Regions from separate parts of the Alishewanella sp. WH16-1 genome, predicted to be linked through region 1. Evidence: predicted binding sites of a transcription regulator. Region 1 holds the regulator's gene; the other holds the start of a gene.
What was found. The regulator FNR, encoded in region 1, switches genes on or off when oxygen is low (the NO sensors DNR and NnrR bind a similar motif). The targets are predictions, from matches to a motif close to TTGATCTAGATCAA.
Positions count from the first base shown of each region.

Region 2: AAY72_RS14050 (high-potential iron-sulfur protein) is a predicted target of FNR. The motif match lies at 1,953-1,966, and genes of this name have one in related genera.

Region 1 is NZ_LCWL01000003.1:44,493-48,797, forward strand. It holds gene ttcA (tRNA 2-thiocytidine(32) synthetase TtcA) at 1-163, opposite strand, end outside; gene uspE (universal stress protein UspE) at 241-1,173, opposite strand; gene fnr (fumarate/nitrate reduction transcriptional regulator Fnr) at 1,331-2,035, opposite strand; gene AAY72_RS00835 (sulfite exporter TauE/SafE family protein) at 2,072-2,746, opposite strand; gene ccoS (cbb3-type cytochrome oxidase assembly protein CcoS) at 2,736-2,948, opposite strand; gene AAY72_RS00845 (heavy metal translocating P-type ATPase) at 2,945-4,305, opposite strand, start outside.
Region 2 is NZ_LCWL01000129.1:53,136-57,440, forward strand. It holds gene typA (translational GTPase TypA) at 1-416, shown strand, start outside; gene AAY72_RS14045 (DUF819 domain-containing protein) at 491-1,729, opposite strand; gene AAY72_RS14050 (high-potential iron-sulfur protein) at 2,021-2,311, shown strand; gene folM (dihydromonapterin reductase) at 2,398-3,135, opposite strand; gene AAY72_RS14060 (methyl-accepting chemotaxis protein) at 3,286-4,305, shown strand, end outside.

The DNA of each region.
Region 1 (4,305 bases):
CCAGCAGGGTATAAGAGTCTTTACCGCCGGATAAACACACCATCACCTTGTCGCCTTCACTGATCATGCCAAAATCAGCAATGGCCTGGCCAACGTTACGGCGCAGCCGTTTGTGCAGTTTATTCAGATTGTATTGGGCTTTCGCTTGCGCGGCGTGAGACATCATTAACTACCAGACAGAAAAAAGGCGCACATTATACCCAAGGGTGCGCCTACGCAAAAGAGGAATAGGATCCTGCTCTAGGATTTCTCCAGCGGACAGACAAAGTTTTCCGGTTTTAACGCCAAGACATCGCAGTCCAAACGGTCAATCACATGCTCGGCGGTATTGCCGATAATGGCAGCCGATAAACCGGTTCGGCCGATGGTACCAATTAATACCATTTCCGCATCCAGCTTCCGCGCTAGTTTCGGGATCACATCTTCTGGCATACCCTCCAGCACATGACACTGGTCCGCCGGAATCGCATAGTCATCGGCGAGCAGCTTGACGGCTTCTTTATGGTGGCGCTGCATAGTGCTGTTATATTCCTGCGGATTAAACTCCGGGATTTCGATGGCGATATTAACCGGCGTACCCGGATAGGCATTGACCAGATGTACCTTGGCGTGCAGCAATTCAGCCATTTGTAACGCTTTAGTAATTACGCGTTTATTTAATGATTTATGATGTTCTTGTTCGCTGCCGGCATTAACTGCGGCGATAATATTTCCTTGCTCCGGCCAGGCGTGTTCTTTTACCAGCAATACCGGGCAGGGACACTTGCGTAAAATATGCCAGTCAGTTGGGGTAAAAATCATCGATTTCAGTACGTCATGATCATGAGTACCTTTAATGACTAAGTCGAAGTTATGCTCCAGTACCGCCTTGACCACGGCTTCGAAAGGTCTGTTGTGCCAAACCACCTGTATCGCAATGTCGAGCCCGGCGGCCGTTGCCGGTGCTAATAAACTGCTAAGCCAGATTTCACGATCCTTAATCACCGCTTGTTTCATGGCTTCGCGCTCATCACCGGACAACATGGTGGTCATTTCGTAAGAGAACTCGTATACCGACAGAAAGGCCGTTAATTTACCGCCTTGTTTGCGGGTTAGTTCCAGCGCACGATCCAGCGCTTTTTGCTGTTCCGTAGTTGGATCCAGTACCACTAAAACATTGTTGTAAATCGACATAATATCTCCGGCTATCCATTCTAACTCACCTAAGTGTAGTCAAAATAACCGGAGTTGGTAGCGGGGCCTTTGTGTTAAATCAATAAACAAGCAACAAAGTTAAAGCGGCGTTGCGGCGCAATAGGCGTTGTTGCTTTACTGAAATCAATATGGGGGGTTAGCAATTCCCTGCCAGATTATTTAGTGCCGACGCATCAAGAATGGTAATCAGTTTACCGTCGACATCAATAATCTGATCTTTATGCAGTTTACTCAGCAAACGGCTGATGGTTTCCACGGTTAAGCCCAGATAATTACCGATATCACTGCGGGTCATCGTCAGACGGAAAGCCTTAGACGAAAAGCCCCGGTTACCGTAGCGTGATGCCAGATGATTGAGGAAGGTCGCCAGTTTTTGCTCGGCAGTTTTCCGGTTTAACAACAGCAACATTTGCTGATCTGCCTGAATGTCCTGGCTCATCAGCCGCATCATTTGTTGCCGTAATTTGGGCAGTTGATCTAATAACAGTTCGAGATTATTGAACGGGATTTCACAAATCATTCCGGTTTCCAGCGCTTCAGCGTAACTGACGTGTTGCTGGGTGTTGATCGCATCAAAACCGATAATATCGCCGGGCAAATGGAAGCCGGTAATTTGTTGCTCACCCTGTTCGGTCAGGGTAAAGGTTTTAAAGGATCCGGTACGCACGGCGAACAGCGATTTTAGTGCGGTGCCACTTTCAAACAGAATATCGCCTTTATGCAGCGGGCGTTTACGCTGGATAATGTCATCCAGCTTGGTCATTTCCTGATCGTTAAGTGAAAATGGCAGGCACAGCTGGCTAAAACCACAATCCTGACAATTAATCGCCGAGCGTTGCATCGAATGGATCCTAAAGTCCCTAATATGACTGCTAGCTTAAAAAACTAACCTCTGCAAAGCAAGCCATATCGTATAAAAGCCATAGATAGCCAGTATAGCCGCAGTCGCATAACGAAACAGCATATTTGCTTTGAGCTGACGTAAGGCGTTGGCTGCGCTGCCAACGGCGAGAAGAGCGGGCAGGGTACCGATGCCAAAGCCAAGCATCAGGGCGGCACCCTTTAGCGCACTGCCGCTGGCCAGACTCCAGCTTAAGGTGGAGTAAACCAGGCCACAGGGCAGAAAGCCCCATAACAGGCCATAGCGGTAAGCTTTGCTGGCGGAATCCAGTGGTAACAGCGCTTTGCTCAGTGGCTGTAGCCGCTGCCATAGGCCCTGACCAACCTTTTCTAATCGGGTTAAACCAAACCAGAGCCGGCTAATGTACAGCGCCATGGCAATCAGCAGCAAGCCGGCAAGCAAACGCAGCCATAGCATGGATGCCCCGGTCACTTGCATCGCCGTAATACCAAAATAGCCAACCAGGGCGCCGAACAAGGCGTAAGTCGTTAAGCGTCCGGCACTGAGTAACAATGGAAAGTACCAGCCGTGACGGCGTTGTTCTGCCGGTACACTCAGTTGTAAGGCACTGGCGATACCGCCGCACATTACCAGGCAATGACTGCTCCCCAACAAACCAATCAGTATAGCGGCGAGAAAATCAGGGCTCATCTTGGCGCGACGGGCTGTTATGGTTTGGCTGCTGGCGCGGGTTGTCAGACTGCACCTGCTGCTTATCCTCATCAAACAGGATGCTTAAGCCTTCTTTTTCCAAATCTTCAAACTGTTTTGAGCGTACCGCCCAAAAGAAAATCCAGATACCGATGGCGACAAATAAAATGGCAATCGGGATCAGTACATAAATAATGCTCATTTCTTCAGTAACCTTAACGAGTTAGATACCACCAGCAAGGAGCTGAAGGACATACCAATCACGGCAATATAAGGTGATACAAAGCCTGCTACCGCCAATGGAATAATAATCAGATTATAGCCTACCGACCAGCCAAGGTTTTGTTTGATGGTACGGGCGCTTTGTTTACCACCGGCAACTAAATCTAATACCAGGCTGACATCTGGCTTTAACAGCACCACATCGGCCTGGTTTTTTGATAAATCCGCGCCTGAGTGCACGGCGACAGAGATATGGGCGGCATTAAAGCCAGGGCTGTCATTAATGCCATCGCCAAGCATTAAGACTTTATGGCCATCGGCAATCAGTTGCTGGATCTGCGCGACTTTTTGCTCTGGCGAGCAGCCCTTTACCATAAAATCTAACTGCAGCTGCTGGCTGATCTGCTCTGCTTGCTCAGAGCTGTCGCCGGTCAACATGCCTAAACGATAACCCTGTTGCTGCAGTTTGGCGACCAGTGCCGGCACTTCCGCCCGGATCTGATCACTCAGCTCTACCGCAGCAATCGGCTCGCCATCGATCACCAGATATACCATCGCATTGCTGACTTCGCTCAATTGACAAAACGCCGCACTGCCGACTTTAAGCTGTCGTTGTTGCCAGCTGCCACTGATCCCAGCGCCAACGGCGACGCTCACCTGCTGCAGTTGCAATGGTTCGGTCAGATACGGAGCAAAGGCCCGGGCGATGGGATGCTCGGAATAGCGCTCCAGATTGGCAATGAAATTCAGCACCTCAGCTTCACCGTATTGCGTACTGAGTAAGGTGACCTGGCAGACACTAAACTGGCCTTCGGTAAGGGTACCGGTTTTATCGAACACGATATGGCTGATTTCTGGCAAGGTTTCCAGCGCCTGAGAATTTTTAATCAGGATCCCCTGACGGTTTAAGCGTGCTAAGGCACAGGTAATAGCGGTGGGGGTTGCCAGGCTGAGTGCACAAGGGCAGGTGGCAACTAAGACCGACAAGGTAACCCAGAATGCCCGGTCCGGGTTCCACCAGAAATACCATAAACCAAAGGTCAATACCGCTATTACCAGTAAGCGTTCGACAAAGTATTTTGCCAGCTGGTCAGTTTTTTCCACCAACCGCGGTTTTTGATTTAGCGTCTGCTGCTGCAACTGGATAATCTGGCCCAGGCGGGAGTGTGCCAAGGCCTCGCTAACGCGAATTTTCAGCAAACCATCATGATTGATACTGCCTGCCAGTACTGTATCGCCGGGCCCTTTACTAATGGGCCGGTATTCACCGGTTAGCATCGATTCATCAACCGAGCTTTGCCCCTCTGTGACGATACCATCAGCTGGCAGGGTTTCGC
Region 2 (4,305 bases), on a different contig from region 1:
CCTTCTCGCATTATGGTGATTTCAAAGGCGGTACTATCGGCTTACGCAATAACGGCGTATTGATTTCCAATGCTACCGGTAAAGCGCTGGCCTATGCGTTGTTTACGCTGCAAGAGCGTGGGCGTTTATTTACCAGCCATGCCGATGAGGTTTATGAAGGCCAGATTATCGGTATTCACAGCCGTAGCAATGACCTGACGGTAAACTGTCTGAAAGGCAAGCAACTGACCAACATCCGTGCTGCGGGTACGGATGAAGCCTTAACGCTGACACCACCGGTGCGGTTAACGTTGGAAAGTGCGTTAGAGTTTATTGACGACGATGAGTTGGTTGAAGTGACACCAAAATCAATTCGGATCCGGAAAAAGTATTTGACCGAAAACGAGCGTAAACGCGCCAGCCGTAATGCTGAATAAGCGTCTTACCCGGTAACAAAAAGCCCCGGCAACCTTGCCGGGGCTTTTTTTTTTTCGGCTTGGGTTACCGATGCTTAGGGCGCGACCTGCTGCAGAATCAAACCGCAGATATAGGCTCCGTAAGTGCCTAAACCATAACCTAACACAGCCAGCAGGACACCAACCGGTGCCAGCGATGGATGAAAGGCTGCGGCAACCACCGGTGCTGAAGCTGCGCCACCGACGTTCGCCTGACTACCGACCGCCATATAAAATAACGGCGCTTTTATTAAACGGGCGACAAACAGCATTAAGCCACCGTGGAACGCCATCCAGACAATACCCACCAGGAACATCTCCGGATAATCTAAGATCGCCGTAACGTCCATATGCATGCCGATGGTGGCCACCAGAATATATAAAAATACGGTACCCAACTTAGAAGCGCCGACTGCTTCCAGTTTCCGCACCTTAGTACCGGATAACAGTAAACCGACTGTAGTAGCAATGACGACAATCCAGAAGAAGGAGCTGGTCAGGCTGTAAACTTCTAAATAAGGCGCTTCACGTTCAATCCAGGGCACAATCAGATCGGCCAGTAAGTGCGACAAACCGGTCACGCCAAAGGCCACGGCCAGGATCAAAATAAGGTCAGTCACCTGCGGAATACGGGCATTTTCTGCCTGATATTGCTCTATTTTCTGCTGCAGGTGACGAATCGCACTGGTATCAGCGCCGGTTTTCTGGTCGAAATAGCTGGCGCGACTGGCCATAAATAACAACACCGCCATCCAGATATTCGCCACGATCACATCGACTGTAATCATCACGGAGAAAATACTGCCGTCGACGTTAAACACTTCTTTCATCGCGGCCTGATTGGCGCCACCACCGATCCAACTGCCGGCAATGGTAGTCATGCCTTTCCAGATATCACCACCCAGCGCTTCCGGATAGAGCTGTCCCAGCATCAGCAGCGCCAAAGGGCCACCAATAATAATACCTGCGGTACCGGTTAAAAACATGATTAAGGCTTTAGGGCCCAGACCCAGGATGGCTTTAAAGTCGACACTTAAGGTCAGCAACACCAGACTGGCCGGTAACAGATAGCGCGATGCCATCTTATATAAAGATGACCCCTCACCGTCGATAATGCCAAAGCTGTTAAGTAACGATGGGAGAAAGTAGCAGAGTAACAATGCCGGCACGTAACGGTAAAAGGCTTTGCAGTAACGGTTTTCGCTATGGCTGGTATAGAACACCAGCCCCAGAATCACCGCCAGGATGCCCAGTACTACGGCATCATTAGTGATTAGAACAGTGGTTTCTTGCATATATTATTCTTGTAGTTAAGGCCGCAGCCTGGATTAAAGTCGCAACATAACGCAGCAGGGTTAATATTTGCCAGCTGCCTGCGGCAGTGTGCCGTAAAATGTGGTCAGCTGGCAACACGCTGACACAGCCAGGCACAAAAATCGGCAGTGGTCTGAACACAATTAATACCTAATATGGGTCGCCTGGTATGGCGTTATCTGCTAACCTCTAAAGCGGCTAAAGTTGATATTTATCAAATCCGCGCAGACGGATCCCCAGTATTATTTACCAAACAATGCAGGAGTTTTAGAATGAATAATATTAACCGTCGTAATTTCTTTAAAATTTCAGCCGGCGCCGTCATCGGTATGACTGTCGGTGGTGTCAGTTTGCGCGCCTTTGCTGCTGAGCCGGTAAAGCTGGATGATCCGCTGGCTGCTGCGATGAAATACACCCATAAATCAGAAAAAGCGGATCAGAAATGTGCCAACTGTAATCTGATCCAGGGTGAAGATGGTCAGGAATGGCGGCCATGTGCGATCTTCCCGGGCAAGCTGGTGGCTGCGGAAGGCTGGTGCTCTGCCTGGGTGAAAAAAGTTTAAGTCTCTCCCGTGTAAAACAAGTGCCGGCAATTTGCCGGCGTTTTTTATGGTGCGCCGGTAAGTGGGTGGCTTTAAACTTTACCGGATCAAGGCAAATTTAAATGCCGGCCACCATCCAACGCCAATACCCGGCCGGTCAGATAACGGCTGCTTAAAATATAATTGACCGCTTTGACCACTTCCTGTGCACCCGGCTCGGTTTGCAGTAACGACTTTTGCAAGGCGTGCTGTTTATACTCTTCACCATCACCAGCATTAAACATCAACAGGGCCGGGGCTATGGTATTGACCTTAATGCCGGGGGCAAACTGGCGGGCAAAGGAGAGTGTCAGATTTTCCAGTGCTGCTTTTGAGGCGGCATAGGCAATATGTTTAGCACTGCCAACACTGGCGACAAAATCACTTAACTGAATAATATCTGCCTGCTCACTTTGCTGCAGTTGCGGCAGCAAGGCCCGGTTTAGTAAATAAGGCGCTCTGGCATGCACCTGCTGCAGATAATCAAAACTGGCTGCTTCGGCTTCCAGTTGTTGTAGCAGACTCTGGTGCTGTGCTGGCGGATCTTTGCGCCAGTCTGAGGCGTTATGAATCAGTGCCCGTAGTGGGCCCAGGGTTTGTAGCTGGCTGATAAAGTTCGCCAGGCTGGGTAAGTCGGTTAAATCACATTGTAGGGTCATGACGCCGGCGGCCTGCAACTGCTCCAGCCCGGGCCGCACCGAACGGTAGCTGGCTACAACCTGATAGCCCGCTTGTTGTAAATCTAATGCCAATGCCAGCCCAACGCGTTGTGCGGCGCCGGTGATTACAATAATTTCGTTCTGCATAAGGTGTTTATTCGCTTGATTCGGATACGTTCGGCTTTTTACGTGCAATACGCGGTTTAGCTCAGTTGCTGCGATCACTTCGTTGTCATAAAAAAGTCATATCGCACTGCTAAGGTTCGCCGCAGCGAGAGGCTGGCTGAGGAGAAAGCGATGACGTTCGGGATAAAAATTGCGACCAGGGTAATGCTGTTAGGGTTGGTACCTCTGGGATTACTGGTCGCGGTGTTATTGGCTTCATTTTATGCTGCCAACGAGAAAGATCAACTGTTTAACCGCTTATACAGCGAACACCTGGTGATTCTGGCTGACGTCATGCATACGCAGAAGATCCTGCAGCAACAAGGTCTGGCTGAGCTCCAGCAATATCGAACTGGTTGGGCTTCAGCCGAGGCAACCCATACTAAGGTCACCACTCTGCTGCAACAGGCCGAATTACACTGGCAGCAATTTCAGGCGCAGCGGGTCGTAGATAGCGAAGAGACAGCCGCGGCCTTTACCGAGCTGGATCAGACGTTTGCCCGGGCTTTGAAGCACTATCAGGACTGGATTGGTTATGTCGGAACAGACGCTTTGCTGGTCAGAATTTTAAATGAGTCGACGATTAGTAACGAGGTGAAGCAGCAGATCCAGCCGTTTACCGATCTAGCTGACCAATTTATTCAGCAGCAAATTGCGACGGCGGCGAAAGTACGGGATCAAGCCACAGCCCTGACTCAGCTGATGTTGCAAGTTTATCTGCTCGGGGGCCTGTTATTAGCGCTGCTGATTTTGGCGTTGATTTGGCGCACCCGGCGAGCCGTTAATTTGCCACTGCGCCAATTACGCGATTTGTTGTTGCGATTGGAGCAGGATGCGGATTTAACGCTGCGTGCCAATGCGCAGGGCCAGGACGAAATAGCAGAAGCCGCAACCGCACTTAATCGGATGTTGCAGCGATTTGCAGACTTGCTGCAACAATTAGGGGTGAGCGCAGCCCACCTTAGTCAGCAGGCAACAGAGGTTTCTGCCTTTGGTGAACAGGTTAAGGGCGGGGCGGCTGAACAAGCTCAGCAAGCAGACCAGCTGGCGCTGGCAGCCGCTGAAATGCAGCAGGCATTACAGCAGGTAACCGCGCAAACGCAAGCGGCATCGGAAACTGCCCAGGAGGCGACAGAACGCTGCGTCAACGGG